Linked DNA regions of Pseudoduganella albidiflava. The protein of the gene in region 2 interacts with the protein of the main gene of each other region in a pairwise test. Links are inferred from orthologs where the notes say so. Each region holds a gene or a part of one and is shown on either strand. Other genes may lie near its edges.

Region 1 (9,622 bases), 4.3 Mb from region 2 along the record:
CGATACTGATGTGTAGTTTTTCTGTACGTAATCCAGCACGATCTGCTGGAACTCCTGCACGATCGTGTCGCCGCGCAGCGTGGCCACCTTCTGGCCATCGACGAAGACCGGCGCGGCCGGCGATTCGCCGGTGCCCGGCAGGCTGATGCCGATGTTGGCGTGCTTCGATTCGCCGGGGCCGTTGACGATGCAACCCATCACGGCCACGTTCATCGCTTCCACGCCCGGGTGGCTCTTCTTCCATTCCGGCATCTGCTCGCGCAGGAAGGTCTGGATATCGTCCGCCAGTTCCTGGAACGTGGTCGACGTGGTGCGCCCACAGCCCGGGCAGGCGATCACCATCGGCATGAACTTGCGCAGACCCATCGTCTGCAGGATTTCCTGGCCGACGATGACTTCCTTCGTGCGGTCGCCGCCCGGCTCCGGCGTCAGCGAGATGCGGATCGTGTCGCCGATGCCTTCCTGCAGCAGCACGGACAGTGCCGCCGTCGAGGCGACGATGCCCTTGCTGCCCATGCCCGCTTCCGTCAGCCCCAGGTGCAGCGCGTAATCGCAGCGCCTGGCCAGCTCGCGGTACACGGCGATCAGGTCCTGCACGCCGGAGACCTTGCACGACAGCACGATCTTGTCGCGGCCCAGGCCGATTTCCTCGGCGCGCTGGGCATTCTCGATGGCGGACGTGATCAGTGCTTCGTACATCACCGCCTGCGCGCTCCACGGATTGGCGCGGGCCGCGTTCTCATCCATGATGCGCGCCAGCAGCGCCTGGTCCAGCGAACCCCAGTTGACGCCGATGCGCACCGGCTTCTGGTGGCGGATCGCCACTTCGATCATCTGGGCGAATTGCGTGTCGCGCTTGGCGCCCTTGCCCACGTTGCCGGGGTTGATGCGGTACTTCGACAGCGCGGCGGCGCAATCCGGATACTCGGTCAGCAGCGTGTGGCCGTTGTAGTGGAAGTCGCCGACCAGCGGCACGTCGACGCCCATCTTGTCGAGCTGCTCGCGGATGTAGGGCACGGCTTGCGCGGCCTCGGGCCGGTCCACCGTGAGGCGCACCAGCTCGGAACCGGCCCGGGCCAGCTCCTTGATCTGGATCGCGGTGCCGACCGCATCCGCGGTATCGGTATTGGTCATCGATTGCACGACGACGGGATGGTCGCCGCCGACCCACACCTTGCGGTCGCCATGCGCCACCAGCACGCCCTTGCTGGAGCGGCGCGCCAGGGGGCCGGAAGGGATCGCGTTAGAAGGTATGGCGGTAGTAAGTTCGGACATGCTCATTACTTGATCTGGACACGTGAAATGGTGCCGTTCGCTACTTTCGGCAGCGGCAGCGGCTGGCCGCGCAACGTGGCGCGCACGCCTTCCGGCGCGCCGACGGTCAGCTGCGACTGGCGATCGATCTCGAAACTCTCGGTACTGCCGGCCTTGACGAGGCGGGAAATCAGCGGCGATGCGCCGGGCCGCTTGATCTCGACCCACGAATCGGCCGTGAAGACCAGCGTCAGCGTATTGGCGCCCTGCGGTGCCGGCGTGGCCGCGGCCGGAGCCGGCGTGGTGGCGGCTGGCGCAGTGGCGGCGGGTGTCGTGGCAGCCGGCGTCGTCGCAGCCGGTGTCGTTGCAGCCGAATTCGTCGCCGGAGCGCCCGCGATCGCGGTGTTCGGCGGGGTCGTCACCAGCGGCGCGGTATTTTCCGGCGTTGCCGGCCCCTGCGAAGGCGTCGATACCAGCGGTACGTTCGGCGACAGCAGCGGCGGCGTGGTGGCGGTGGTGCCGGCGGTACCTGGCGCGGCCGGCGCGGTAGCCGCTGGCGCGGCCACGGTGGCCGGTTTGCTGAGTGCGGCCGGCGAGATCAGGCCGGCCTGCCATGCGCCGGCACCGGCGATGACGGCCAGCGCCACCACGCCACCGATGATCCAGACCTTCGGCTTCGACTGGCGCGAAGCCAGCGTGGGAAAGCGCGACTGGGAAAACGTGGTGGGAATCTTTTCGCGCCTGATCGGCGCATGTTCGCTCGACGTGGTGACCGATGGCGTGACTTCGATCTGCGCCACCAGCGGTGCCGGATCGAGCCGCACCACCTTCGCATAGGCGCGAATGAACCCCCGCGTGACGGCCATGTTCGGCAGCGAAGCGAAGTCGCCCTGCTCGAGCGCGACGACCTGGCGCGGCGCCAGCTTCAGCTGATCGGCGATCTGTTCCACGGTCAGGCCCATCGCTTCGCGCTGCGCGGCCAGCGTTGCGCCCGGCGCGGCGGCATGCTGCCGCTCCTGTGCGTGCCCCTGCCCGTGAGGCTGACCCTGCGGCTGCTTTTGCCCTTCTGAATCCATTATTACCCCTGTCTCACTCATCAAACGCCCCGCGCTGATACGCAGCATACTCGGGCGAGGCGGCATGGTGGCGCCGCAGCTGTGTCGCCCAAGCTTCTTCCGCCCCCTTGTCGCCGAGCCGGTGCTGGACCCGGACCGCGAGCCACAGCACATCGGCCGGCAAGCTGTCGGGCCGGGCAACCTTGCCAAGCCGGGTAAGGAAGAAGTTGGCGCGCGCGTAGTCGCGACGCTCGTAATAGACCCGCGCCAGGTTGGCGCTGGTCGACGGCTGATCCGGGGCCAGCTGCAATGCTTGCAGCAAGTATTGCTCGGCCCGCTCGTAATCCTTGCTCTTCAGCGCGCAACTGCCCGCATTGTTCATCGCCTTCACGGGCGAAGAATACTGCCGGCTGGCCAGTGCCGCGTCGAACCAGCGGAACGACTCGGCCACGCGACCGTTCTGGCACAGGAACGAGCCATAGTTGTTCGCGATATCCGGGTTGTTCGGCGCCAGTTGCAGCGCGCGCTTGAAATTATCGTCCGCCAGCGTCGCCTCGCCCATGCCCATGTAGATCAGCGCGCGCACGCCGTAGGCGTCCGCATAGCCGGGATCGGCGGCGATCGCCTTCTTGATCTCATCGAGCGCGACGGGCAACTGGCCCTGCTCATAGTAGCCGACCGCCAGCTGCATGCGGATCTGGGCGCGCTTTTGCGCAGCCGTGGCATCCGACAGCGTGGGCAGCTCGGCCCTGCCGCTGGTAGCGCCGGCACCGGTGCCCGCGGGGCCGCCCGTACAGGCGGCCAGCAGCAGCATGGGCAACAACGCGCCCAGCAGCCCGGCGGAACCGAGCCTGGCGCTGCGCGCGCGGCACTGGGCGGCTGCGGTCATCAGGACCGGATCTCCACGATCTTGCCGAAATCGGCACCGAACTTGGTTTTATATTCGGCCATCTTTTCCATGCGCTCGGCCACGCGGGTACGGTCCTTGACCTCGCCGGCAAGCTGGCCGCAGGCGGCGTCGATGTCGTCGCCACGGGTCTTGCGGATCGTCGTCACGATGCCGGCGTTCATCAGGATTTCCGAGAAGGCCTTGATGCGGGGATTCTTCGAGCGCGTCAGGCCCGATTCCGGGAAGGGGTTGAACGGAATCAGGTTGAACTTGCAATTGATGCCATATTGCGGATGGTTCACCAGCGCGATCAGTTCGCGCGCATGCTCGTCGGAATCATTGAAACCGTCCAGCATGCAGTACTCGAACGTGATGAAGTCGCGCGGGGCGAATTCCAGGTAACGCTTGCAGGCCGCCAGCAAGTCGGCCAGCGGGTACTTCTTGTTCAGCGGCACGAGACCATTGCGCAGCTCGTCGTTGGAAGCGTGCAGCGACACGGCGAGCGCTACCGGCACGTCCTGCGACAGCTTGTCGATCATCGGCACCACGCCGGAAGTCGACAGCGTGACGCGGCGGCGCGACAGGCCATAGGCGTTATCGTCCAGCATCAGCTTCAGCGCGGTGGCGGTCGGCTCGTAGTTCAGCAGCGGCTCGCCCATGCCCATCATCACCACGTTGGTGATCTGGCGCTCGCCTTTCGGCCCCGGCTCGATGCCCTTGGTCTTGCGCAGTTCGAACTCGGCCATCCACAGCTGGCCGATGATCTCGGCCACCGTCAGGTTGCGGTTGAAGCCCTGCTTGCCGGTCGAGCAGAAGCGGCAGTTGACCGCGCAGCCGGCCTGGGTGGAAATGCACAGCGTGCCGCGGTTTTCTTCCGGAATGAACACGGTTTCCACGGCATTGCCATTGCCGACATCCACCAGCCACTTGCGCGTGCCGTCGGTCGAGGTATGGTCGCTGATGACGGCCGGCGCCGTGATATGGGCGCGCGTCTTCAGCTTCTCGCGCAGGGACTTGGCGAGGTCGGTCATGCTGTCGAAGTCCGACGCGCCGAACTGGTGGATCCAGCGTTGCAGCTGCTTGGCGCGGAACGGCTTCTCACCCAACTGCGCACAGTAGTCGATCAGTTGCGCGGGATCGAGGTCCAGCAGGTTGGTGAGGGTCGTTTCCATAACTAGTTTCAATCTTTTTTCAAAACACCTCCGCCCCGGACATGCCGGGGCGTCAGGCGATACTACCGATGTAGTGCTATCGCACCGTTAATCTTGGCGATTAACGGGAGTACACGTTCAGTGCTGGGAAGAAGTAAGCGATTTCCGTGGCGGCGGTTTCGGCGGCGTCCGAACCGTGAACGGCGTTGGCATCGATGGAGTCGGCGAAATCGGCGCGGATCGTGCCTTTTTCAGCTTTCTTCGGATCGGTTGCGCCCATCAGGTCGCGATTCTTGGCAATGGCGCCTTCGCCTTCCAGAACCGTGATCATCACCGGGCCGGAAACCATGAAGTCCACCAGGTCCTTGAAGAAAGGACGGGCAGCGTGCACGGCGTAGAAGCCTTCGGCTTCGGCGCGCGACAGTTGGGTCATGCGGGCAGCCACGACTTTCAGGCCAGCACCTTCGAAACGGCTGTAGATCTGGCCGATCACGTTCTTGGCCACTGCGTCCGGTTTGATGATGGACAGGGTGCGTTCGATTGCCATTATTAAAAACTCCAGTAAAAAGAAAGGGTTAAAACGTAATTGATTTCTCGATCAACCTTTGATTTTAGCATACAACACCCCATATACTATGCGTGTTGGGGCGGAAGATGGCGTAACAAGCGGCGGAAAGCCGTATCGAAACCCTGGAATGCGCACCGAAGCGGACGGTATTGGCTGGGAAGCCCAGCCGTTCGCAGGCAGTTGGGCGGATTCCGGAGGATTTCAAGAGCCGGATCAATGGATCGATCCGGCATCACAGACCATCCCGGCGGGCTTCAGCCCTTTTCGGCACCACGCGTGCTAAGCTTTGGCAAGGGTACACCGTACCGACAAAAGGAGTGCAAACTATGGCGAACTTGGAAAAAACTTATCAATATGCGGGCGGGCAGGCAGTCACCCAGAACCGCGTGCTTCGCAACACCTACTGGCTGCTGTCGCTGTCGATGGTCCCGACCGTGCTGGGCGCGGCCGCCGGCATGACATTCGGCATCCCGATGCCGGGCGGCTTCCTCGGCGCGCTGCTGTTCCTGGGCATCGCGTTCGGCTTCATGTGGGCGATCGAGAAGAACAAGCACAGCGGCGCGGGCGTGGCCCTGCTGCTGGGCTTCACGTTCTTCATGGGCCTGATGCTGACGCCATTGCTGATGCGCACGCTGTCATTCGCGAATGGCGGCACGCTCGTCATGCTGGCCGCCGGCGGTACCGGCGCGATCTTTGCCGTGCTGGCAAGTATCGCCACCGTGTCGAAGCGCGATTTCTCGGGTGTCGCGAAGTTCGCGTTCATCGGCCTGGTGCTGATCATCCTGGCATCGCTGGCGAACATCTTCTTCCAGATCCCGGCCCTGTCGCTGACGATCTCGGTGCTGGCCATCGGCATCTTCTCCGCCTTCATCCTGTATGACGTGCAACGCATCGTCAACGGCGGCGAAACCAACTACATCAGCGCCACGCTGGCGTTGTACCTGGACGTGTACAACATCTTCACCAGCCTGCTGTCGATCCTGGGCTTCACCAGCGGCGACCGCGAATAAACACTGCATGCAGCATCCCGAAGCCGGCCTAGTGCCGGCTTTTTTATTGCCCCGATACTGCCGAGCTGGTATCAAGACAACACCGAGGACAGTCCCTAATGCCGTCAAGTTGAGCGTCATACGGCTCATTGGACGCGCATGCATTCACCCCAGCAGCGAAGGGCAGGGGTCAGACCCGCCGGGTCTGACCCCAGAATTTGCACTTGGGGTGGACTTAACTGACGCATGGGGACAGTCCCCGATTTTTTTGCAACACAATCGTTGAAGTGGCGCGACGGCGCAGGTTGTTGCTGATGCGCTGCCCCGACGCTATTCGGCGCCGCGCACGGTGAACGTGGTGCGATCGACTTCCCTGCCCGTTCCGTCCAGCAGCACCAATTCATGCTTGCCGGGCGCGGGAGCCCAGCCTGCCTGCTGGCCGGTGGAGCCTGCTTCCGTGCCGTCGAGCCGCCAGCGCAGGTCGCGCGGGCCGTGCGCCAGGAAGAACACGCGCTGCCGGCCTGCCGGGATATCGGGGTCGACCGCCAGGATCGCCCCGTCGGCGGGATAGACGATCTCGGGGAGCCGCTGCTCGGCCGGCAGCAGCGCCACCCGCGATGTCTCGGTGCCTTTCAGGAACCATTCGGGCCGCGCCGCTTCCAGCGCAGGCTGCCACGTGACGGTGCGGCGCACCACACCGGCCGGCGCTTGCGGCGCACGGCCGGGAAGATCGCGGTTCAGGTAATCCATCACGTCGCGCCAGACCGGCGCGGCCCCGCTGACGCCGGACACGTCCCACATCGCGCTGCCGTCGAAATTGCCGACCCACACGCCGACGGTATGGCGCGCGGTATAGCCGATGCACCAGTTATCCCGCATGTCCTTGCTGGTCCCGGTCTTGACGGCCGCCCAGTACGGCGCGGCCAGCTCGTTCTTCAGGCCGAACGTGGCCGCCCTCGCCGCGCGGTCGGCCAGGATGTCGCCCACGATGAACGCAGCGCCCGCATCGACGACGCGACGCCTTGCCACCGGCCGCGCGCGGGCCTGCAAGGTGGCGCCGCCGGCCACGCCGCCGTTGGCCAGCGCCCGGTAGGCATTGGTCAACTCGAGCAGGGTGACGTCGGCCGAGCCCAGGGCCAGCGACGGACCATAGAAATCGGCTTCTTCGCCGAGGCTGGAAAACCCCAGTGCGCGCAACTGCGCGGCGAAGCGTTCCAGCCCGACCAGCATCAGCGTGCGCACGGCTGGAACGTTCAGCGAACCGGCCAGGCTGGCGCGCGCCGTGACGATGCCCTTGAAGTCGTGCTCGTAGTTCTGCGGCGCATACAGGCCGGACGGCGTGGTCACTTCCAGCGGCGTATCGTCCAGCGGCGACGCCGCCGTCAGCAGCCGCCGCTCCAGCGCCAGCGCGTACAGGAATGGTTTCAGCGTCGATCCGGCCTGCCGCGCCGCGGTCACGCCATCGACCTCGCTGCCGCCGGCATTGCCCACCCAGGCCAGGATCTCGCCGGTGGCGTTATCCAGGACCAGCACGGCGCCATCGGCCACGTGCCGCTCGCGCAGCGCCATCAGCTGCTGCCGCAGCACCGCCTGCACGTGGCGCTGCAGCGTGCCATCGAGCGTGCTGCGCACGTTCTCCCCGGCCCCCTTCAGCAATTGCGCAGCCGCCTCGCGTGCCGGCGGCAATGGCGCCATCGATGCCTGCCGCGAGAACGCCCGCTGGGCAACGGCATCGATCGCGGCACACGGCGTGGCCGCCTTCAGGTCCCTGGCCAGTGCGCAGGCCCGCCGCGCCACGATGGCCCGGGAGGCGGAGGGTGCCCGCAACAGGCTGGCGAGGATCACCGACTCGGCCACGTCCAGGCCGGAGGGCGCCTTGCCGAACAGGCCCTGCGCCGCCGCGCCCACGCCTTGCAGTTCGCCGCGGAACGCCACCAGGTTCAGGTACGCTTCGAGGATCTGCGCCTTGCTCCATGCGGCATCGAGCGCGCGGGCCGCTACGGCCTGGTCCCATTTCTGGCCCAGCGTGCGGCCGCCCGGCCCTGCCTTCAATGCCGGATCCAGCAACCCGGCGAGCTGCATGGTGATGGTCGACGCGCCGCGCGGCCGCTCGCGGAACAGGTTGTCCCACGCCGCCTGCCCCATGGCCCGCAGGTCGACGCCGCCATGTTCCATGAAACGCGTGTCCTCCGCCTGCAGCACGGCCAGCGGCAGTGCCGGCGAGATGTCCGCCAGCGCCACCCATGGGGCGCGGCGTGCCTGCCGGTCGACGCGCAGCGCCTGCACGGGCGCGCCATGGCGGTCCAGCATGACCGCGTCCGATGCGCGCCACTGCGCCCTGACCTGCTCATGCGCCGGCACGGCGGGCGCCGATGCCGCGGGCGCCGCGGATGCTGCCAGCAGCACGGCGATGGCAAGAGAACGTACCGGCAGGATACGCATCGGCAGAATACGCATCGGCAGGACACGCATCGGCAGAATACGTAGCGCCAGGGAGCACATTGGCAGCCAGCGCATTGGAAAACAGCGCATCACTTCACCTCGACCGCCGCATTCGGCGACTCGCCGAACATCTCCGGGCTGTACATGGCCTCCACCCGCGTGGGCGGCAGGCCGAAGCGGCCGGCATTGTTCAGCCGCACCGTGTACTCGACCGTCCACTTCCCCTTCGGCACGAAGGCGTAATAGGAACGGAACGCGGCGAACGTGCGCTCCTGGAACGCCGGCCACGCCCAGCCGGAAGCCTTCTCGCCGCGCGCGCCGATGCGTGAATCGTTGCCGAGACCGGAGCCGAGCACGGTGGAGCCGGCAGGGATCGGGTCGTCGACCACCACCCACGTCATGTCGCTCTGCGCTTCCAGCTCCAGCCTGACGCGATAGGTATCGCCGCGCGCCCACGTGCCGGCCGCCGCCTGTTCGAGCGGCGTGACCGTCTTCCTGATCACGTAGCCGGAGGACAGCGGCGCCGCCAGCGGGAGCGCCGCCAGGCTTTGCACGGTCACCCACGGCTTGCCGCCGCCCTCATGGCGCATGTCCAGCGACGCGGCGCCGCGCGGCCATGGCAGCGTGACGGCCGCGGCTTCGCCGCCGCCCTGCGCGGTCGCCGCCGCACCGTCCTGCAACGCGACGCTGCGCCGCTCGCCGCCAAGCGCCACGACGGCGCTGCCCGTCACGGCTTCCGCCTCGAAGGCCCGCGAGAACTTGCGCAGCGCGAGGGCGCCCCAGGCATTGGCAACGGTGGTGCTCCAGCGCCCGTGCTTCTGCCTGCCCAGCGCACCGCGCGCCAATCTGCCCATGTCGGCTTTCCAGGCCGGGTCGTCCAGCACCGCCAGCAGCAGGCGGTTCGCGTTGACGTCGGCGGACACCATCAGCCACCACCAGGCGTCGGTGCGCTCGGTCGAGAAGGTCATGGTCGTGCCTTGCAGGTTCAGGCGGGACTTGATGATCTGCCCGGCCTCGCGCAGGCGCGCATCCCGCTGCGGCAGCTCGGGCGTGCGCGCCAGCACCAGGTACCAGTCGATGACGGCCGAGGTGGGCCACAGGTTCGGCTGCAGCGTGAACGATTCCGTCATGCCCGGATTGACGCGCCCTTCGCGCGACAGCGCTTCCAGCGCGGCGAGCTTGCGCACCGCCAGGTCGGCCGTCGGCAGCGGCGAGCCACGCACGATGCGGCCTTCCACGAAGGCTTCCAGCCCGTCCAGCATGCGCGACCTGTG
Region 2 (9,759 bases):
CGGTGCGCATCTCGGCGATTTTCCCGTAATGCAGCACCATGCCGCCGAGCAGCTGCACGTCGAAGTGGCGCATCTTGAAGACGCGCTTGGACGCTTCGCGGCATACGGCAAAGGCTTCCACCAGCAAGTCGTCCAGCGCCTCGCCGGCTGCCACGCGTTCCTTGAAGGCGGGCGTCTTGGCCTGCAATTCGGCGTCCGACAGCTTTTCGTACTCGGGTTCGAGAGCGTTGATTGCTTTGACGGTTTTTTGGTACTGCTTGAGCAGCCGCTGGTTACGGCTGCCGAAAATCGCGGTCAGTAAGGACATGCTTGAATTCTTGAATAAACGCCGTTTAAAAAAAGCTCGCTTCGCGACCTCGCCCAAAGCCTGTGGCAAAAGACCATGATTTTAGCACGGGGGTACATGGGGATGGCTGCCGGAAAGACAATAGCCTCAGGGGAACTTGCCGTTCGCTTTACAGCTCACCCTGCAGCTTCCCGTGCAGTGCGCCCGACTCCTGTCCGGCATCGCATGCACCCGCCGCCACGCCGCCGTTGCTGCATGCACGGCGCGGCTATGCTATGTTTCGCGCATGCGATTCAACTCCTTCAATGCCTTCGACCAGACCCGCCGGAACCGGACGGCGGTCGAAGCCACCGACTTCCTGCGCCGCGACGACCGCCTCGCGGCGTTGCTGCCGGCCGTGCAGCGCATGGCGAAGTTGCAGCAGGACTGCGCGAAAGTCCTGCCGGCCGCCTTCAATTTCTGCGACATCCTGTCGTTCGAGGCCGGCCAGCTGGTGCTGTCGACACCGAACGCATCGGTTGCCGCCAAGCTTAAACAGCAATTGCCAAAACTGCAAGAAGCGCTGTCGGCCAAGGGGTGGCAGATCGACAACATCCGCCTCAAGGTGCAGATGATGAAGGCCATGGCGACGCCGCCCGTGGAGCGGCGCCAGCTCGTCATTCCCGAAGTGGGGGTGGATTCGTTCGCCCGGCTGTCCGAGACGCTGGAGCCGACCAAGCAGAACGCCACGCTGATCGCGGCGCTGAAGAACCTGGTGGCGCATCGCCGGTAGCAGCGAAGCCTTCGCGGCCGATGCCGGCCTGGTTGCTTCGCTAAGTGCCTGGCTACTTACTTAGTTATATGCCCATTCCTGCTCGAGCTGCCGCGCATACGACGGCGGCGCCTGGTCGGCCGAATCGTAGCTGACGAATTCATACGCATCCGGATTGGCCAGCAGTTCGCGCAGCAGCTTGTTGTTCAGCGCGTGGCCGGACTTGTGCGCCTCGTATGCGCAGATCAGCGGGTGGCCGATCACGTACAGGTCGCCGATCGCATCGAGGATCTTGTGGCGCACGAATTCATCGTCGTAGCGCAGGCCGTCCGGATTCAGGATGCGGTACTCATCCATCACGATCGCGTTCTCCAGCGAACCACCGCGCGCCAGGCCGATCCCGCGCAGCATTTCCACGTCCTGCATGAAGCCGAACGTGCGCGCCCGCGCCACCGCCTGGATATACGACTGGCTGCCGAAGTCGATCTGCGCGCGCTGCGCCGTGCCATCGACGGCCGGGTGGTTGAATTCGATGAAGAAGTCCAGCTTGAAGCCGTTGTGCGGCACCAGCCGCGCCCACTTCTCGCTGGCGCCCTGCCCTTCGCGCACCTCGATCGGCTTCGTGATGCGGATGAATTTCTTCGGCGCTTCCTGCTCGGCGAGGCCGGCCTGCTGCAGCAGGTAGACGAACGACGACGCCGAGCCATCCATGATGGGGATTTCCTCGGCGGTCACGTCGATATAGAGGTTGTCGATGCCCAGGCCCGCGCAGGCCGACATCAGGTGCTCGATCGTCGACACACGGGCGCCATCGCGAATCATCACGGTCGCCATGCGCGTATCGCCGATTTCCAGCGGGCCGACCGGGAATACCACGGGCGGCACCAGGTCCACGCGGGCGAAGACGATGCCCGTGTCGGGCGGGGCCGGGCGCAGGGTCAGTTCGACCTTGGTCCCGGAGTGCACGCCGACACCGGTGGTGCGGACTTGTTCTTTGATCGTACGTTGTTTCATTTCACGATTATATCGGCTTTCCGAGGCCCGCGTTCCCTATGCCAAAAGACATAAGACCAGGCATAGGACCAGGGATAAAACCGTGACAACATGCGGCTTTCAGGGGTGCTCGGCCTCGCTGTGCACCGCCTCGCGCCGCACCAGGTAGATGCCGCTGCCGATGATGATCGCCGCGCCCACCAGGGTCCAGCCATCCGGCAGCGTGCTCCACAACGCCCAGTCGATCGCCACGCCCCAGGCCAGCGCCGTGTATTCGAAGGGCGCCACGATCGATGCCTTGCCCATGCTGAATGCCTTGGTGATCGCCAGCTGGCCGAAAAAGCCGGACAAGGCCAGCGTGGCGATCACCGGCCAGTCGTCCCAGCGCAGCGCCACCCAGGACGGCAACGCCAGCGGCAGCGAGCCGGCACCGATCATCACCAGCAGCCAGAACATGATCTTCTCGTTCGAATCGGTGCGCGACAGCATCCGGCTGGCGATCGCCGATACCGCATAGCAGGCCGCCGAGCCGAGGATCGCCAGCCCGGCGACGGAAATGAAGCTGGTGCCCTCGGGCCGCAGCACCACCAGCACGCCGACCAGGCCCACGCCGATGGCCAGCCACTGCATGCCGTCCACCCGCTCCTTCAGGATGAACACCGACAGCGCCGTGATCAGCGCGGGCGCGATGAAGAACACGGAATACGTTTCCGACAGCGGCAGCGACTTCAGGCCATAGGCGAACAGTGTCAGCATGGCGATACCGAGCGCGCCGCGCAGCAGCTGCAACGGCCAGTTCACCTTGAAGATGCCGTGGAACCCGCCCCGATATGCCACGTACGCGCACACCAGCGGCATCGATGAAAACGCGCGCAGCACCGTCACCTGCATGGCCGGGTAACGGGCGGCGAGCAGCTTCATCGCCGTATCCATGATGGAGAACATCGCGACGGCCGTGACCATCGCGTAAATGCTGTGCAGGTTTTCCTTGGCGTTCTGTTTCAAGGGACGTTCCGTGGGGATTGGGGCGCTCATTGTAGCCGCCGCAGCACGCCCCGCTACGGAAGCGCGCGGCACGAGCAAGCACACTATCAACGCGGTATGATATTCGAATGACCACGTCCACTGCCAAACCGAAAACTTCCGCCCTGTTCGAAGTGCACGATTCGCCGATCCACGGCAAGGGCGTCTTCGCCCGCCGCGCGATCCCGGCCGGTACCCGGATCATCGAATATACCGGCGAGATCGTGGATTGGGACGAGACCTGCCGGCGCACCGCCGAGAAGGGCGGCCCGATCAACCATACGTTCTTCTTCACGCTCAATAACGGCCTGCTGATCGACGGCGGCGCCGGCGGCAACGAGTCGCGCTTCATCAATCACTCGTGCGATCCGAACTGCGAGGCCATGGAAGAAGACGACCGCGTATTCATCCACGCACTGTGCGACATCGAAAAAGGCGAGGAGCTGCGCTACAACTATGGCCTCATCTACGACGAGCGCCATACCCCCGCCGTGAAGAAGGCCTTCGCCTGCCACTGCGGCGCGCCGAACTGCACCGGCATCATGCTGGCGCCGAAGAAGCGCAGCCGGGGCAAGAAGGCGGCTGGCTGATTAACTGCAGGATTTACCTGCTGGGCTGGCTTCAATAGCGAGGAATCGCACGACCACCGCGTGATCGCGGCAATTGCCGCATGAGCCTATGGCCGGGATAACCCGGCCGGTCGTCCTATTGCGTTACAGGTCGAAAACTCTAGCACGCACAAATGGACCGCTTGTGCATTCCGCCACAGAACTCGTAAATCTTTTGCATCAAAATTTTTGATTGCGCGCTCGGACGATACACAATACCAAAAATCCCGTGACTAAAAGAACGACCGATCTTGGTTCTGGCACTGGAGGAACTTGAGAAAGCGACCAGTCAGTACCGGAACGCGAGGTTACCATAAAGTCACCTAAGGCAACTCCTCCTACTTCTGTATCAGAAAATCCTGCCCAATACACAGACCGACCAGCGTTCGCCTGTGCAACGGCCGAGCCATTCACATTCCCGAACCGATCCGGCCCCATACCTGCAGCGGCAGCGTTTACTGACAACGATGCATTAATAGAAAATTCTCGGCCGAATATAAAATCGACTACTAATGGTATCGTGAAAGAAAAAGGGACCTCCACACCATTATTGAAAGCGCTGTTGTAATTGATGTGCTCACTGTTGTAACCATTGGCACGATTCAGAGTAACCCTGCTGGAACTGGAACGACCGGAATAGAAATTAATCTGACCATGCGTTTGGGCAAAGCTATTCCCAGCAGCTATTGAGTCCAAGTCCCAGTGGAACCACAAATTCATTGTCGTTGAGCCACGCCTGCCCGTCATCCCATCGGCATTGAAAACGATAATATCGTTAAATGATGCCTGAGCGCGTGCGCCTCCACTAGCATATTGCCCACCAGCTGCTCCGGCATCTGCCCGAAGTACTCCGTATGATGCTGACGCCTCGGCAATGCCCGCTCCTGTTCCGCCCTCCGGTGCTTCTTTAATCACTGAAAGATTCGAACTCGTCGGGTGAGCATCAGAGTATGTCGTCTGCCCTCCCGCATATCTCCCGGCGGTCACAAACGTAGAGGTGACGGTCGTGGCTTGCGCTGATGCTGTGCAAAGAAGGACAATAAGACTCGCGAGGGAGATAGCGTGGTGCATGAGGTCCTCCAGAACAAGCGGGCGGTCGAAGCTACTACTAATGGTGTACCCAAATAAAGCCGATGTCTATTCAATATCCCGATTCACTGCTTCCTGTATCATTGTGGCGACAAGAATGACGAGGAAATTCCGTGAAAGAAATTATTGTTTAAAATCTGATTTTCGACTAAAGGTTAGACGTATCTAACTCAAGTATTATTTTCGGACTGAACACTATGCAGACATTGCCAGGCTGGGTGGGACATCAGAGCGGATTGGATATCGATATCCGCCCTCTTCGGCTCGACGGGCTAGAACTTCCAGTGACCTGGAAAGACACGAGGTACTATGATCACGATGCCACTGCGAAGCTGATCAAGCTGTTCTTCGAATGTGGTGCGATCAAAGTCATCTATTTCAACGACAAGAAGATTCCGAGGGTCGTCCCACGCAGTCACCACGACAACCACTTTCACGTAACGATACTTGCATGAGGGCCGAGGTGAAACGCTCTTTTCTTGTTCTTCTTGCGATTGCGGCTTCGGCCGCTTTTTCACAAGGCACTCAAGCGTGGGAATGGCTGCTGCGCCCTGCCGAGACCAGGTACGTCATCTATGGCGGCGAGCTGGGAGATACGATCGCGCCCACGCCCGACAACGCCCGCGTGGCATTCTACGTTCGAGGACGAGCCGCCAAGGATATGTTCGAGGCGATGGGGCCGGACAGGAAGGCCGCGTGCGGCGTGGAAAAAGGGGTGCGCATCCGGGAGCGAGACAACCTGGCTTGCCTCTACAGGCCCACCGATGGATACCAATGCGATTTCGGTTTCAACCTCAGGACTGGCAAAAGCATTGGCGCGTCGATTTGCTGACACCATTCCAGTGCTGCGGGCGCGCCGCGGAGCGCGCCCGTCATGGCGGAGCGACGATGATCGCCCGCTATCCGCAGTCGATTACAGCTGACCCAGCAGCGTCTCCGCGTTCGACACTTCGAACTTGCCGCCCTGCTCGATGTTCAGCTGCGTGACGACGCCGTCTTCGACCAGCATCGAGTAGCGCTGCGAGCGGGTGCCCATGCCGAACTTCGAGAAGTCGGCGTCCAGGCCCAGTGCCTTCGCGAACGCGGCGTTACCGTCGGCCATCATGCGTACGATGCCGGTGGCTTTCTGTTCGCGGCCCCAGGCGCCCATCACGAAGGCGTCGTTGACCGAGACGCACCAGATCTCGTCCACGCCCTTGGCCTTGAAGGCCTCGGCGTGCTGGACGAAGCCGGGAACGTGCTTGGCCGAGCAGGTCGGCGTGTAGGCGCCCGGCAGGCCGAAGATGGCGATCTTCTTGCCGGCAGCCAGTTCCTGCACGTTGAACGTGTTCGGGCCCAGCGAGCAGCCTTCGGTTTCGACTTCGATGAATTCGGACAGGGTGCCTTCCGGCAGTTTGTCGCCGATCTTGATGGTCATGGTGATCTCCTTGTAAACCGTTGCGCGCAGGGGCTCGTCAGCAGTACCCCAACATTTGCAGTTGGGGTTACAGCGGAACCCAGCCACGCAAACAAAAAAGCCGCACAGGCAAAAAGCCGCGCAGGCAAAAAAAAGCCGCCCAAGGTGCACTGCACCAGGCGGCAGCTCCGGCAAGTATGCCAGAGCGCGAGCGAAGCCGCTCGAAAGCGCCGGCCCCTCTCACGTAGGCCGGCACGGCGGCGCCCTTGCGGGCACGCCGCCGGATCACAACGTCAGTCGGCCTGCTTGCGCAGGAATGCCGGGATATCGTAGGTTTCCATGCCGTTCTTTTCCATCGCGCGCACCTGCTCGGAAGCCGATTCGCGGCGCCACACGGCCGGCTCGCGCTTGCCTTCGAAGCTGTGGCCACCGGCGGCACCGATGCCCATCGACACCGATGCTGCGGCGCCGGCCAGGCCGGCCTGCGGGTTCAGCGGGTTGTTGTGGGTGCCCGTGCGCAGCATCTGCTGCGGTACCAGCTGCACGTGCTTCTTGTTCTTGCCCAGGCCCGTTGCCACCACGGTCACGCGGATCGAATCGCCCATCGAATCGTCATAGGCGATGCCCTGTGCGATCGATGCGTCCGGCGCGGCGAAGGCGCGCACCGCGGCCATCACTTCCTTGATTTCCTTGCCCTTCAGGCTGCGGCTGGCGGTCACGTTGACCAGCACGCCGCGCGCGCCGGACAGGTCGATGCCATCCAGCAGCGGCGATGCCACGGCCTGTTCGGCGGCGATGCGAGCGCGGTCCACGCCGGCGGCGGTGGCGGTACCCATCATCGCCTTGCCCTGCTCGCCCATGATCGTCTTCACGTCGTTGAAGTCGACGTTGATGTGGCCCGGCACGTTGATGATCTCGGCGATGCCGGCCACCGCGTTGTTCAGCACGTCGTCGGCATGCTGCAGCCATTCGATCAGCGACTCGTCTTCGTAGATCTCTTCGAGTTTCTCGTTCAGGATCACGATCAGCGAGTCGACGTTCTGCGACAGCTGCTCCAGGCCTTCATCGGCGATTTCCATGCACTTCTGGCCTTCGTGCGAGAACGGCTTCGACACCACCGCCACCGTCAGCGCGCCCAGCGATTTCGCCACTTCCGCGACGATCGGCGCGGCGCCGGTGCCGGTGCCGCCGCCCATGCCCGCGGCGATGAACACCATGTGCGCACCGCGCAGCGCATCCTCGATGCGTGCGCGCGATTCCTCGGCCAGCTTGCGGCCGACGTCGGGCTTCATGCCCGCACCCAGGCCGGTCTCGCCGATCTGGATGATGTTGTCGGCCTTGGAAGCCGACAACGCCTGGGCATCGGTATTGGCGGCGATGAATTCCACGCCGCTCATGCCCTTGTTGATCATGTGCTGCACCGCGTTACCGCCCGCGCCGCCAACACCGACCACCTTGATCACCGTTCCCAGTGATGCGTTATCGACCATATCGAACTCCATGATGTGCTCCTAGTTGAGAGCGCCCTTCAAGCGCCAGCCTTCATATCGGTAGAAGCTGGGGGTGAAGACCGCGTATATATAAAAATAGTTTACCCTGTTGTTACCGTTTTGGGTGCATCGCAGGCCATCAAGCGGTGGCCTGCGTACCCGGCACCCACCCTCAGAAATTACCGAGGAACCATTCCTTCATGCGTTGCCAGACCGCCTTCACGGACCCGTCCTGGCGCGTCACGATATGCCCGCGCAAATACTGCTTCTTCGCTTCCAGCAGAAGTCCGAGCACGGTGGCGTAGCGGGGGCTGCGCACCACGTCGGCCAGCTGGCCGCGATAATCCGGCGTGCCGAGGCGTGCCGGTTTCAGGAAGATGTCCTCCGCCATTTCAACCATGCCGGGCATGATCGAGGAGCCGCCGGTCAGCACGATGCCGGACGAGAGCACGCCCTCGTATCCGGACTCGCGCACGACCTGGTGCACCATGGCGAACAATTCCTCCACGCGCGGCTCGATGACTGCAGCCAGCGCCTGGCGGGACAGATTGCGGGGGCCGCGGTCGCCCAGGCCCGGCACTTCCAGGTGTTCCCCCGGATCCGCCAGCACCTGTTTTGCCACCCCGTAGCGGATCTTGATTTCTTCCGCTTCGGAGGTGGGGGTTCGCAAGGCCATCGCTATGTCGTTGGTGATCTGGTCACCGGCGATCGGGATCACTGCCGTATGGCGGATCGCGCCGTCCGAGAACACTGCAACGTCGGTGGTGCCGCCGCCGATATCGATCAGCACTACACCTAATTCTTTTTCGTCCGGCGTGAGCACGGCATCCGCGGATGCCATCGGCTGCAGGATCAGGTCCGAGACCTCGAGTCCGCAACGCCGCACGCACTTGACGATATTCTGCACGGCGCTCACCGCGCCCGTGACGATATGTACCTTGACTTCCAGCCGGATGCCGCTCATGCCGATCGGCTCGCGCACGTCTTCCTGGCTGTCGACGATGAATTCCTGCGGCACCGTGTGCAGCAGCTGCTGATCGGTAGGAATGTTAACGGCCTTCGCCGTTTCAATGACGCGCGCCACGTCGGTGGCCGTGACTTCCTTTTCCTTGATCGCCACCATGCCGCTCGAATTGAAGCTGCGGATATGGCTGCCCGCGATACCCGCGTACACGTTGCGGATCTTGCAGTCGGCCATCAGCTCGGCCTCCTCGAGGGCGCGCTGGATGGATTCCACGGTCGCTTCGATGTTGACCACCACGCCCTTCTTCAGGCCCTTCGATTCGTGCTGCCCCAGCCCGATCACTTCATGGCGGCCATCGCCCATCACCTCGGCCACCACGGCCACCACCTTCGAGGTGCCGATGTCGAGGCCGACGATCAGGTTTTTCGCGTCTTTTGTCATTATTTGCTCGTTAAATTCGTTTCGCTCTACCGGGCCTTCCGCGGCCTGTTGTTCGTCTTTTATTCGTTTTTTTGTCGTTTTTTATTCGTTATTTCTTCACTTTTTCGGCCGGGATCTTCAGCCCCGCCGCCGACAGCGCCAGCCCGTTCTGGTAGCGCATGTCGATCGTCTCGATGTCCGGCACGCGCGCGGCCAGCTGCGGCCACACCGATACCAGCCGCGCCACGCGGTCCTTCAGCATCGTCGGCGTCTGCTCGCGGCCCAGCGCCACGCTGGCGCCGTTGTCCAGCGTCACCGTCCACGCGTAACGGCTCGACAGCGACAGGCCGGCCGGCACCAGCCTGGCCGGCGCGAACCACTTGCGCAGCTCGGCGTAGCGCGACAGCACTTCCTTCTCGCTGCCGTCCGGTCCGGAGAACTGCGGCAGTTCGTGATCCTCTTCCGCCTCGGCCAGGTTGGCCGTGAATACATCGCCCTTCACCGACAGCAGCCGGCCATCCTCGCCCCAGGTACCCAGCGCCTCGTGCTCTTCCACTTCCACGATCAGCTGGTTCGGCCATTCGCGCCGCACCGTGGCGCGCCGCACCCAGGGCACCGCCTCGAACACCTGGCGCACCTGTTCCAGGTTGGCCGTGAAGAAGTTGCCGGGGATGCGGCCCTGCGTGCCGTTCTTCAGCGTCAGCAGGTTCACGTGGCGCAGTTCGGCCCGTTCCATCGC
Region 3 (9,687 bases), 220 kb from region 2 along the record:
CTTGTCGGCCGGAGCGAAGGCGGTGAACAGCGCATTGTCGCGCAGCCGCTCGGCCAGCGTCTTGGCGTTGTACTTCTCGTTCTTGCGGATGCCCACGACCTGCGCGGTACCCGTCTTGCCACCCACCGTGTATTGCACCCCGGCGAAGGCGCGCGTCGCCGTGCCGCCCTGCTCGCTCACCACGCCGACCATGGCGTCCTTGATCAGGTCGATGTTCTGCTGCTTCAGCGGAATGCGGTAGCTTTCCTTCGGCACGGTCAGCGTGCGGGCGCGCGTGCCGCCATCCTCGATGATCTTCACCAGGTGCGGCTTCATCACGATGCCGTTGTTGGCCAGGTTCGCCACCGCGTGGGCGATCTGCAGCGGCGTATAAGAGTTGTAGCCGGAACCGTTCGACACCGAGATCGTGTCGCCGCCCACCCACTTGCCGGCCCGCGGGTTCTTCTTGTAGCGCGACTGCTTCCATTCCTTCGATGGCAGCACGCCGGTCTTCTCGTTGTCCAGGTCGATGCCGGTCTTCTGGCCGAAGCCGAACGGCTTCATGAAGTCGTGGATCATGTCGATCCCCATGTCGCGGCCCAGGTGGTAGTAGTACGTGTTGCACGACACCACGATCGACTTGCGCAAGTCCACCGTGCCGTGGCCATTCACCACGTCGTCGCGGAACTTGTGGGTGCCGAGGTACATGAAGCCCGGGTCGAAGATGGCCTGCGACGGCGTGCGCTTGCCCGTCTCCAGCGCGGCCAGCGCCATGAACGGCTTGAACGTCGAGCCGGGCGCATAGGTGCCGGACAGCGGCCGGTTCACCATCGGCCGGTCCAGCGACGTATTCAGTTCGTTCCAGCTCTGCGAATCGATACCATCCACGAACAGGTTCGGGTCGTAGCCCGGCCGGGACACATAAGCCAGCACGTCGCCGGTCGACGGCTCGATCGCCACCAGCGCGCCGCGCCATTCGCCGAACGCTTCCTCGGCGATCTTCTGCAGTTCGATATCGATCGACAGGATCAGGTTGCTGCCGGAGGTGGGCGGCGTGCGCGACAGCGTGCGGATCGCGCGCCCGCCCGCCGACACTTCGACTTCCTCGTAGCCGGTAATGCCGTGCAAGTGCTTTTCATAGCTCTTTTCCAGGCCTTCCTTGCCGATGTAGTCGGTGCCGTTGTAGTTCGCGGCATCCTCGCGCTCCTCGATCGCCTTGGCTTCCTTCTGGTTGATGCGGCCGATGTAGCCGATCACGTGCGACGCCGTCTCGCCCAGCGGATAGTTGCGGAACAGGCGCGCCTGCACTTCCACGCCGGGGTAGCGGAACCGGTTCGCGGTAAAGCGCGCCACCTCCTCGTCGGACAGCCGGGTGCGCAGCGGAACGCTGGCGAAGTTCTTCGACTCGTCCATCAGCTTCTTGAAGCGGCGGCGGTCCTTCGGCGTCACCTCGACAATCAGGGCCAGCGCATCGATCATTTCCTCCAGCGGCACGCGCAGCTTGGACGGCGTGATCTCGAGCGTGTAGGCCGAGTAGTTGCGCGCCAGGACCACGCCGTTGCGGTCCAGGATCAGGCCCCGGTTCGGCTGGATCGGCACCACGGCGATCCGGTTGTCCTCGGCCTGCGCCATGTAGTCGCTGTGGCGGATCACCTGCAGCCAGACCAGGCGCGCGAGCAGCAGCGCGAAGCAGATGAAGACGAGGGTGCCGAGCAGCGTCAGCCGCACCCGGAACAGGTGCAGTTCGCGCTCGTTGTTCTTCAGCTCGGTCATGGGTGTCGGTGTGGCGTGATTGCTTCCGGGCGCATCAGATCGGGCGGGTATGGTCCTTGTCGACCGCGCGGCGCTGCGGCGCCAGCAGCAGCATCGTGATCAGGGGCCACAGCAGCGCCGACACGAAGCTTTCGACAAAGTAGAACCAGCCGGGGAACTTGCCGGAGACCAGGAAGCGCACCAGCAACTGCACCGCCTGCGCCAGCAGCAGCAGCGGCAGCACATGCATGGCCTGGGTACTGATGCGGAACCACAGCACGCGGCGGTGCATCATGATCGCGCAATACGACAGCAGCGTGTAGGCCAGCGCATTCTCGCCCAGCAGCGTGGCGTCGTGCACGTCCATCAGCAGGCCCAGGCAGAATGCGGTGCCGATGCCGACCCGGCGCGGCTGGTGCACGCCCCAGAATACCAGCACCAGCGCCACGAAGTCCGGCGCGGCGATGAACTGGCCCCAGGGCATCAGGTTGAGCAGGAACGCGGCCAGCAGGCTGATCGCGATGAAGATGGGGCTGACGGGCAGCAGGATGTACTGCGGACGGTTCATCGGTTCTCCCTCGGTGCCGCGGCTGCAGGTGCGGGCGCCGGCGCATTGGTGCGCGGCGCGACGGGCGACGCCGCCGGCGCGGTGGCCTGGACACCGGCCGGCGCGGTGGCCAGCGGTTGCGGCGGCGCTCCCGGGCGCAGGCCCGGCGCCGCCGGGCCTGCCGGTACATTGGCCTGCGCCGCCACGGGAGCACCCGCGGCAGGCGCGGCGCCCTCGGCGGCAGGCGCGGCAGCCGATGGCGCGGTGGCCGAATCGGCCGCTTTCTTTTTCTTGACCGGCTTGCTGGTATCTTCTTCCGGCGGACGCGGCGGCATCTCCGGCAGCGACATCAGGATCAGCAGCTGCGTATTGCGTTCGATGCCGGCCAGCGGCTGGCACACCACGCGGCCAAACATGCCGTTCGCGCTGTTTTCCACCTGCGTGACGCGGGCTACCGCCAGGCCGGCCGGATACACACCGTCGATGCCGGACGTGATCAGGATATCGCCCACCACCACGTCGGCGTTCGGCGCCATGAAGCGCAGGTCCAGGTTGCCGGATTGGCCGCGGCCATAGGCAACGCTGCGCAGGCCGTTCCGCAGCACCTGCACGGGAATCGCCTGTTCCTTGTCGGTCAGCAGCGTGACCTCGGATGTGAAGGGAAACACCCGCGTGACCTGCCCCACCACGCCCTGGTTGTCGATCACGGGCAGGCCGGCCCGCACGCCCTGCTGCATGCCGCGGTTCAGGATCACCTTGCGGGTGAACACGTCGCGCGCGTCGTAGAGGATTTCCGCCAGCATCGTCTTGCCCGGCACTTTTTCACGGGCTTCGAGCAGCCTGCGCAACTGGGCGTTCTCGGCCTGCGTGAGCTGCGCCTGCTGCAGCGTGTGCGCCATGGCGATCTGCTGCGTGCGCAGTTCGCGCACCTGTTTTTCCAGGCCGGACAAGGTGGAGAAATAGGTGCCCACGCCCGCCAGGGCATCGCGCGGCAGCATCGCCGCCACCTGCAGCGGATACAGCACGGTACCGACCACCTGGCGCACCACGGTCAGCGCGCCCACGCGCGAATCGAACAACAGCAATGCGATCGAGATGCACGCGCAGATCACCATCTTGGCGCGCGCGGACGCCCCTTGCTTGAAGAGTGGCGGCGGACTGTATTCCATAGATCCTGAATGGACATGGGCGGCCGCGCACATGGCACGAACCGCCCGGTATTGCTAACGCCTGGCCGCACCCATCCGCAATCCATTGCAGACGAAGACCGCGGCCGCGATCGTGCCGGGGATCACTCGTACGAGAAGATCGATCCCAGCTGGTCCATGCGTTCCAGCGCCATGCCCGAACCGCGCACCACGCAAGTCAGCGGGTCTTCGGCCACCAGCACCGGCAGGCCGGTTTCTTCCATCAGCAGCCGATCCAGGTCGCGCAGCAGCGCGCCGCCGCCGGTCAGCATCATGCCCTTTTCGGCGATGTCCGCGCCCAGTTCCGGCGGCGTCTGTTCCAGCGCGTTCTTCACGGCCGACACGATATTGTTCAGCGGGTCGGTCAGCGCTTCCAGGATCTCGTTCGACGAGATCGTGAACGAACGCGGGATGCCTTCGGACAGGTTGCGGCCCTTGACTTCCATTTCCTTGACTTCGGATCCCGGGAACGCGGAGCCGATCGCCTTCTTGATCGCTTCGGCCGTCTGTTCGCCGATCAGCATGCCGTAATTGCGACGGATGTAGTTGACGATCGCTTCGTCGAACTTGTCGCCGCCGACGCGCACGGAACCCTTGTAGACCATGCCGCCCAGCGAGATGATGCCCACTTCGGTGGTGCCGCCGCCGATATCGACCACCATCGAACCCGTTGCATCGGATACCGGCAGGCCGGCGCCGATCGCGGCCGCCATCGGCTCCTCGATCAGGTAGACCTGCGAAGCGCCGGCGCCGAGCGCCGATTCGCGGATCGCGCGGCGTTCCACCTGGGTCGAGCCGCACGGCACGCAGATGATGATGCGCGGCGACGGGCGGAAGAACTTCGAGTCGTGCACCATGCGGATGAACTGCTTGAGCATCTGCTCGGTCACGGTGAAGTCGGCGATCACGCCATCCTTCATCGGACGGATCGCTTCGATGTTGCCGGGTACCTTGCCCAGCATCTGCTTGGCTTCCTTGCCGACCGCCTGGATGGTCTTCTTGCCATTCGGGCCGCCTTCCTGGCGGATCGCCACCACCGAGGGCTCATCGAGCACGATGCCCGAACCGCGCACGTAAATAAGAGTATTTGCCGTGCCGAGGTCAATGGCCAGATCGGACGAGATGTACCTGCGTAAAAAACCAAACATGAGTATCCTGTAGCGCTCTTGCCCGCGCGTGGGCAGTTAGAAGATTGTCCTGTGATGCGTCGGCCTGGGAAGCGGGGCTCTGCCAGACTGGCGGCCACCGGGATGCCGGCAACGCATCAACCCGGCATTCTACCTTATAATTCACGGGCTATTTGCCCTGAATCCACTCAAATGTGCGGACCCCGAAGCCTGCGTTTATGCAGGTTTGCCGGGGTTTTAGGGTGAAAATGGCCGATGTTACAAAAGTCTTATCGAAACCCTCAGTTTTATGACTAGCGCTTTGCGCGCCCCGAAAATGGCCCTGACACCCACCGACGTAAACCGCATCGCCAAGCTGGCGCAACTGGAACTGGACGAACAGCATTCCGCGGCGATGCTGGACAAGCTGAACGGCATCTTCGCGCTGGCCGAGCAGATGCGCGCCGTGGATACCGAAGGCGTACCGCCGCTGGCGCACCCGCTGGCCGCGCACATGCAGGTGGCGCTGCGCCTGCGCGACGACGTGCCCACCGAGCCGAACCGCCGCGACGATTACCAGAAAGTGGCACCGAAGACCGAGGACGGCCTGTACCTGGTGCCGAAGGTGATCGACTAATCCATCCTCCCGCCGCCCGGCGGCGGGACAGCAGAACAACACCATGATCCATACCAAGACCCTCAAAGAACTGTCCACGCTGCTGCAGTCGAAGGAGATTTCCGCCACCGAGCTGGCGACGCACTACCTCGACCGTATCGAAGCGAGCGACCTGAACGCCTTCCTGCACGTGGATCGCGCGCTGACGCTGGCCCAGGCTGCCGATGCCGATGCCCGCCTTGCCGCCGGCAACGCGCACCCGCTGGCCGGCGTGCCGATCGCCCACAAGGATATTTTCGTGACGCGCGGCTGGCGCTCCACGGCCGGCTCGAAGATGCTGGCCGATTACGTGAGCCCGTTCGACGCCACCGTGGTCGAAAAACTGCATGGCGTGGGCATGGTCCACCTGGGCAAGCTCAATTGCGACGAATTCGCGATGGGGTCGTCGAACGAGAACTCGGCCTTCGGCGCCGTGAAGAACCCGTGGGACACGAATGCCGTGCCGGGCGGTTCGTCCGGCGGTTCGGCGGCGGCCGTGGCGGCACGCCTGGCGCCGGCCGTGACCGGCACCGACACGGGCGGCTCGATCCGCCAGCCGGCCGCGTTCTGCGGCATCACCGGCATCAAGCCGACCTATGGCCGCGTGTCGCGCTTCGGCATGATCGCGTTCGCTTCGTCGCTCGACCAGGGCGGCCCGATGGCGCAGACCGCCGAGGATTGCGCCCTGCTGCTGTCGGCGATGGCCGGCTACGACGAGCGCGATTCGACCAGCCTGGCGCCGGAACAGGGTGGCGTGCATGAGGATTTCACGCGCAACCTGAACGAACCGCTGGCCGGCCTGCGCATCGGCGTGCCGAAGGAATACTTCGGCGAAGGCCTGGCTGCCGACGTGGAAGCGGCTGTGCGCGCGGCGCTCGAGCAATTCGTGAAACTGGGCGCCACGCTGGTCGACATCTCGCTGCCGAACACGGCGCTGTCGATCCCGGCCTATTACATGATCGCGCCGGCCGAGGCGTCGTCGAACCTGTCGCGCTTCGACGGCGTGCGCTACGGCTTCCGCGCCGAGGGCTACAAGGACCTGCAGGACATGTACCGCAAGACGCGCGCCCAGGGCTTCGGCCCCGAGGTGCAGCGCCGCATCATGGTGGGCACGTATGTGCTGTGCCATGGCTACTACGATGCGTACTACGTGAAGGCCCAGAAGATCCGCCGCCTGATCGCCGACGATTTCGCCAAAGTGCTCTCCGGCCCCGATGCCGTGTGCGACGTGATCATGGGCCCCGTGGCCCCGACCGTGGCCTGGGACCTGGGTTCGAAGGCGGACGATCCGGTGGCGAACTACCTGGCCGACATCTTCACGCTGTCGACCAGCCTGGCCGGCTTGCCCGGCATGTCGATTCCCTGCGGTTTCGGCCAGGGCGACAAGAATGCGAACCGCCCGGTGGGCCTGCAGATCATCGGCAATTACTTCGCCGAGGCGAAGCTGCTGAACATCGCCCACCAGTTCCAGCAGGCGACCGACTGGCACGCACGCGCTCCGGCCGCTGCCTGATCGCATCCAAGAGATCACAAGGAAGAACAATATGGAATGGGAAGTCGTCATCGGTCTCGAGAACCACGTGCAGCTCACGACCGATTCGAAAATCTTCAGTGGCTCGCCGACCGCGTTCGGCGCCGAGCCGAACACGCAGGCCAGCCCCGTCGACCTGGCGCTGCCGGGCGTGCTGCCGGTGATGAACAAGCAGGCGGTCGACCGCGCGATCCGCTTCGGCCTGGCCGTGGGCGCGAAGATCGCGCCGCAATCGATCTTCGCCCGCAAGAATTATTTCTACCCCGACTTGCCGAAGGGTTACCAGATCAGCCAGATGGATGACCCGGTCGTGCAGGGCGGCTCGCTGACGTTCGGCTTCGAGAAGGATGGCAAGTTCGTCACAAAGACCGTGAACCTGACGCGCGCGCACCTGGAAGAAGACGCCGGCAAATCGCTGCACGAGGATTACCACGGCATGTCCGGCATCGACCTGAACCGGGCCGGCACGCCGCTGCTGGAAATCGTCTCCGAACCGGAAATCCGCTCGGCGCAGGAAGCGGTGGCCTACGCCAAGGCGCTGCATGGCCTGGTGATGTGGCTGGGCGTTTGCGACGGCAACATGCAGGAAGGCTCGTTCCGCTGCGACGTCAACGTGTCCGTGCGCCCGAAGGGCCAGACCGAATTCGGCACCCGCTGCGAGATCAAGAACCTGAACTCGTTCCGCTTCATCGAGGAAGCGGTGAACGTGGAAGTGCGCCGCCAGATCGAGCTGATCGAGGATGGCGGCAAGGTGGTGCAGGCCACGCGCCTGTATGACCCGGACCGCAAGGAAACCCGCGAAATGCGCAGCAAGGAAGATGCGCAGGATTACCGCTATTTCCCCGACCCGGACCTGCCACCGCTGGCGATTTCCGAAGACTGGATCGAGCGCGTGAAAGCCGCGATGCCGGAACTGCCGGCCGTGATGCGCGAGCGCTTCGTCGGCCAGTACAAGCTGCCGGAATACGATTCGCTGGTGCTGACCTCGTCGAAGGCGATGGCCACCTACTTCGAAGCCGTGGTGGCCGCCGCCGGCCAGGAAAACGCCAAGGCAGCGGCGAACTGGCTGATGGGCGACGTGTCCTCGACGCTGAACCGCAACGATGTCGACATCGCCGACGCGCCCGTGAAACCGGCGCAGCTGGCGCTCATGCTCAAGCGCATCGCCGACGGCACCATCTCGAACAAGGCGGCCAAGGAAGTCTTCCAGGCGCTGTGGGAAGCCAATTCGGATGACGCCGCGCTGGTCGATGCCATCATCAAGGAAAAAGACCTGGGCCAGGTGTCCGACGCGGGCGCCCTGGTCGCCATCGTCGACGAAGTCATCGCCAACAACGCCAAGTCGGTCGAGCAGTACCGCGCCGGCAAGGAAGCGGCGATCAACGCGCTGATCGGCCAGGCCATGAAGGCATCGAAAGGCAAGGCCAACCCGGCACAGCTGACGGAACTGCTCAAGCAGAAGCTGGCGGGCTGACCAGAAAACCGGTGACAGGCTCCGACTTCTAAACCCAATGGCAGATTCCGGGGTCAGACCCGGCGGGTCTGACCCCAGCCCTTCGCTGTTGGGGTGAATGCATGCGCTTTCAATGTGCCGGATGGCGCTTAACTTAACGGCCTTAGTGACAGGCTCCATTTTCCGGAAAACATTTCGACATAAATGGTGCCTGTCACCGTTTTTAAAAAAAGGCGCCGCGGCGCCTTTTTTTGTTATCTTGTCGACATGAAAAAACTGATCGCTCCATTGCTGGCCACCCTGGCCATCCCCGTGCTTGCGGCCACGCCCGCCGGCACGGAATTCAGCCACCACGACTGGGAACTGGCGTGCGACAACACGCGCACGTGCCGCGCGGCCGGGTACCAGCCCGACGGTGTCGAGCCGGCCGTTTCCGTGCTGCTCGAGCGCGTGGCGGGTCCCGGGCGCGCCCTCGCGGCCACGCTGCAGCTGGGCAGCTATGGCGACGAGGCGCCGGAGCCGAAGTCGGCAACGGTGACGATGAAGATCGACGGCAAGGCGGTGGGGCCGGTGAAGATCGAGGCCCAGCACGGCACGCTGACGCCCGCGCAGGCGCAGGCGCTGGTCTCGGCCGTTTCGGGCACCGGCCGGGTGGAATGGACCGACGGCACGCACACCTGGGCGCTGTCCGGCAAGGGCGCTTCCGCCGTGCTGCTGAAGATGGATGAAGTCCAGGGCCGCCTCGGCACCATGGGGGCGCTGCTGCGCAAGGGCAGCCGGCCCGAGGATACCGTGCCGGGACCACTGCCGGCGCCCGAGGTTTCTCCCGCATCGGCCGGTTCGACCGAAGTAAACCTGCCGCCGGCGGCCCGCACCGCCCTGCTCCGCGAACTGCGCAAGGCGCTCGATGCCGGTACCAGTGGCTGCGAGGCCTTCGAGCCGGACCAGTTGACCGTGATGAAACTGACCCCGGAAAAACTGCTGGTGCAGATGCCCTGCTGGACAGGCGCCTACAACACCGGCAGCGCCTATCTCGTGGCCAACAAGGCCGCGCCATTCAACCTGGAACTGGTCACCGCCGACGCCACCGACTACGCGGCCGGCATCATCACGTCGGCGCAGAAGGGCCGCGGCATGGGCGACTGCTGGGCTACCAGGGAATGGGTCTGGGACGGCCGCCGCTTCGTGCTGACCGAATCGACCACTTCCGGCATGTGCCGCCTGGTGGCACCCGGCGGCGCATGGAGGCTGCCGACCTATGTGGCGAAGGTCACGCGCGGCCCGCGCTGACGCCGGCCATCACGGCGCCACGCGGCCTTCGATCGAATCGTCCAGCGTCTTGCCGATCGCGGCGCCCACCATGATCTTCAGGCCCTGCACCAGGTTGCCGTGCTTGTTGTCCCAGTAGTAGCCATCCGTGGGCACCACGCGGATCAGCGTGATGCGGGGGTCGCCCAGCCCTTCCGTGAACCAGGTG

What was found.
Region 1: the proteins of ftsZ (region 2) and rlmN interact in binary tests that used the Escherichia coli proteins (3 or more experiments, as listed by UniProt). The link is inferred for Pseudoduganella albidiflava from one-to-one orthologs.
Region 3: the proteins of ftsZ (region 2) and EYF70_RS24705 interact in binary tests that used the Escherichia coli proteins (3 or more experiments, as listed by UniProt). The link is inferred for Pseudoduganella albidiflava from one-to-one orthologs.

What each region holds. Positions count from the first base shown.
Region 1 is NZ_CP036401.1:1,426,294-1,435,915, reverse strand. Bases 2,285-5,079 are described here. They hold rlmN (dual-specificity RNA methyltransferase RlmN), read right to left. Parts: upstream 4,371-5,079; coding sequence 3,198-4,370; downstream 2,285-3,197. Other genes in these bases: ndk (nucleoside-diphosphate kinase), read right to left, coding at 4,471-4,896; pilW (type IV pilus biogenesis/stability protein PilW), read right to left, coding at 2,344-3,198; EYF70_RS06105 (RodZ domain-containing protein), read right to left, coding at 2,285-2,330. Outside these bases: ispG (flavodoxin-dependent (E)-4-hydroxy-3-methylbut-2-enyl-diphosphate synthase), read right to left, coding at 1-1,275; more of EYF70_RS06105, read right to left, coding at 1,281-2,284; EYF70_RS06085 (Bax inhibitor-1/YccA family protein), read left to right, coding at 5,244-5,927; pbpC (penicillin-binding protein 1C), read right to left, coding at 6,237-8,348; EYF70_RS06075 (alpha-2-macroglobulin family protein), read right to left, coding at 8,438-9,622.
Region 2 is NZ_CP036401.1:5,711,212-5,720,970, forward strand. Bases 5,545-8,476 are described here. They hold ftsZ (cell division protein FtsZ), read right to left. Parts: upstream 7,649-8,476; coding sequence 6,440-7,648; downstream 5,545-6,439. Other genes in these bases: EYF70_RS23670 (hypothetical protein), read left to right, coding at 5,545-5,582; EYF70_RS23675 (peroxiredoxin), read right to left, coding at 5,664-6,167; ftsA (cell division protein FtsA), read right to left, coding at 7,809-8,476. Also shown: preprotein translocase subunit SecA, read right to left, coding at 1-307; EYF70_RS23645 (DciA family protein), read left to right, coding at 573-1,058; lpxC (UDP-3-O-acyl-N-acetylglucosamine deacetylase), read right to left, coding at 1,119-2,051; EYF70_RS23655 (DMT family transporter), read right to left, coding at 2,151-2,993; EYF70_RS23660 (SET domain-containing protein), read left to right, coding at 3,143-3,643; EYF70_RS23665 (hypothetical protein), read right to left, coding at 3,842-4,732; more of EYF70_RS23670, read left to right, coding at 5,202-5,544; more of ftsA, read right to left, coding at 8,477-9,041; EYF70_RS23690 (cell division protein FtsQ/DivIB), read right to left, coding at 9,130-9,759. UniProt on the Escherichia coli protein: Essential cell division protein that forms a contractile ring structure (Z ring) at the future cell division site. The regulation of the ring assembly controls the timing and the location of cell division.
Region 3 is NZ_CP036401.1:5,936,160-5,945,846, forward strand. Bases 2,592-5,451 are described here. They hold EYF70_RS24705 (rod shape-determining protein), read right to left. Parts: upstream 4,614-5,451; coding sequence 3,570-4,613; downstream 2,592-3,569. Other genes in these bases: mreC (rod shape-determining protein MreC), read right to left, coding at 2,592-3,447; gatC (Asp-tRNA(Asn)/Glu-tRNA(Gln) amidotransferase subunit GatC), read left to right, coding at 4,909-5,208; gatA (Asp-tRNA(Asn)/Glu-tRNA(Gln) amidotransferase subunit GatA), read left to right, coding at 5,255-5,451. Outside these bases: mrdA (penicillin-binding protein 2), read right to left, coding at 1-1,752; rod shape-determining protein MreD, read right to left, coding at 1,787-2,299; more of mreC, read right to left, coding at 2,296-2,591; more of gatA, read left to right, coding at 5,452-6,739; Asp-tRNA(Asn)/Glu-tRNA(Gln) amidotransferase subunit GatB, read left to right, coding at 6,771-8,231; EYF70_RS24725 (DUF1176 domain-containing protein), read left to right, coding at 8,478-9,500; EYF70_RS24730 (pyridoxamine 5'-phosphate oxidase family protein), read right to left, coding at 9,510-9,687. UniProt on the Escherichia coli protein: Forms membrane-associated dynamic filaments that are essential for cell shape determination. Acts by regulating cell wall synthesis and cell elongation, and thus cell shape.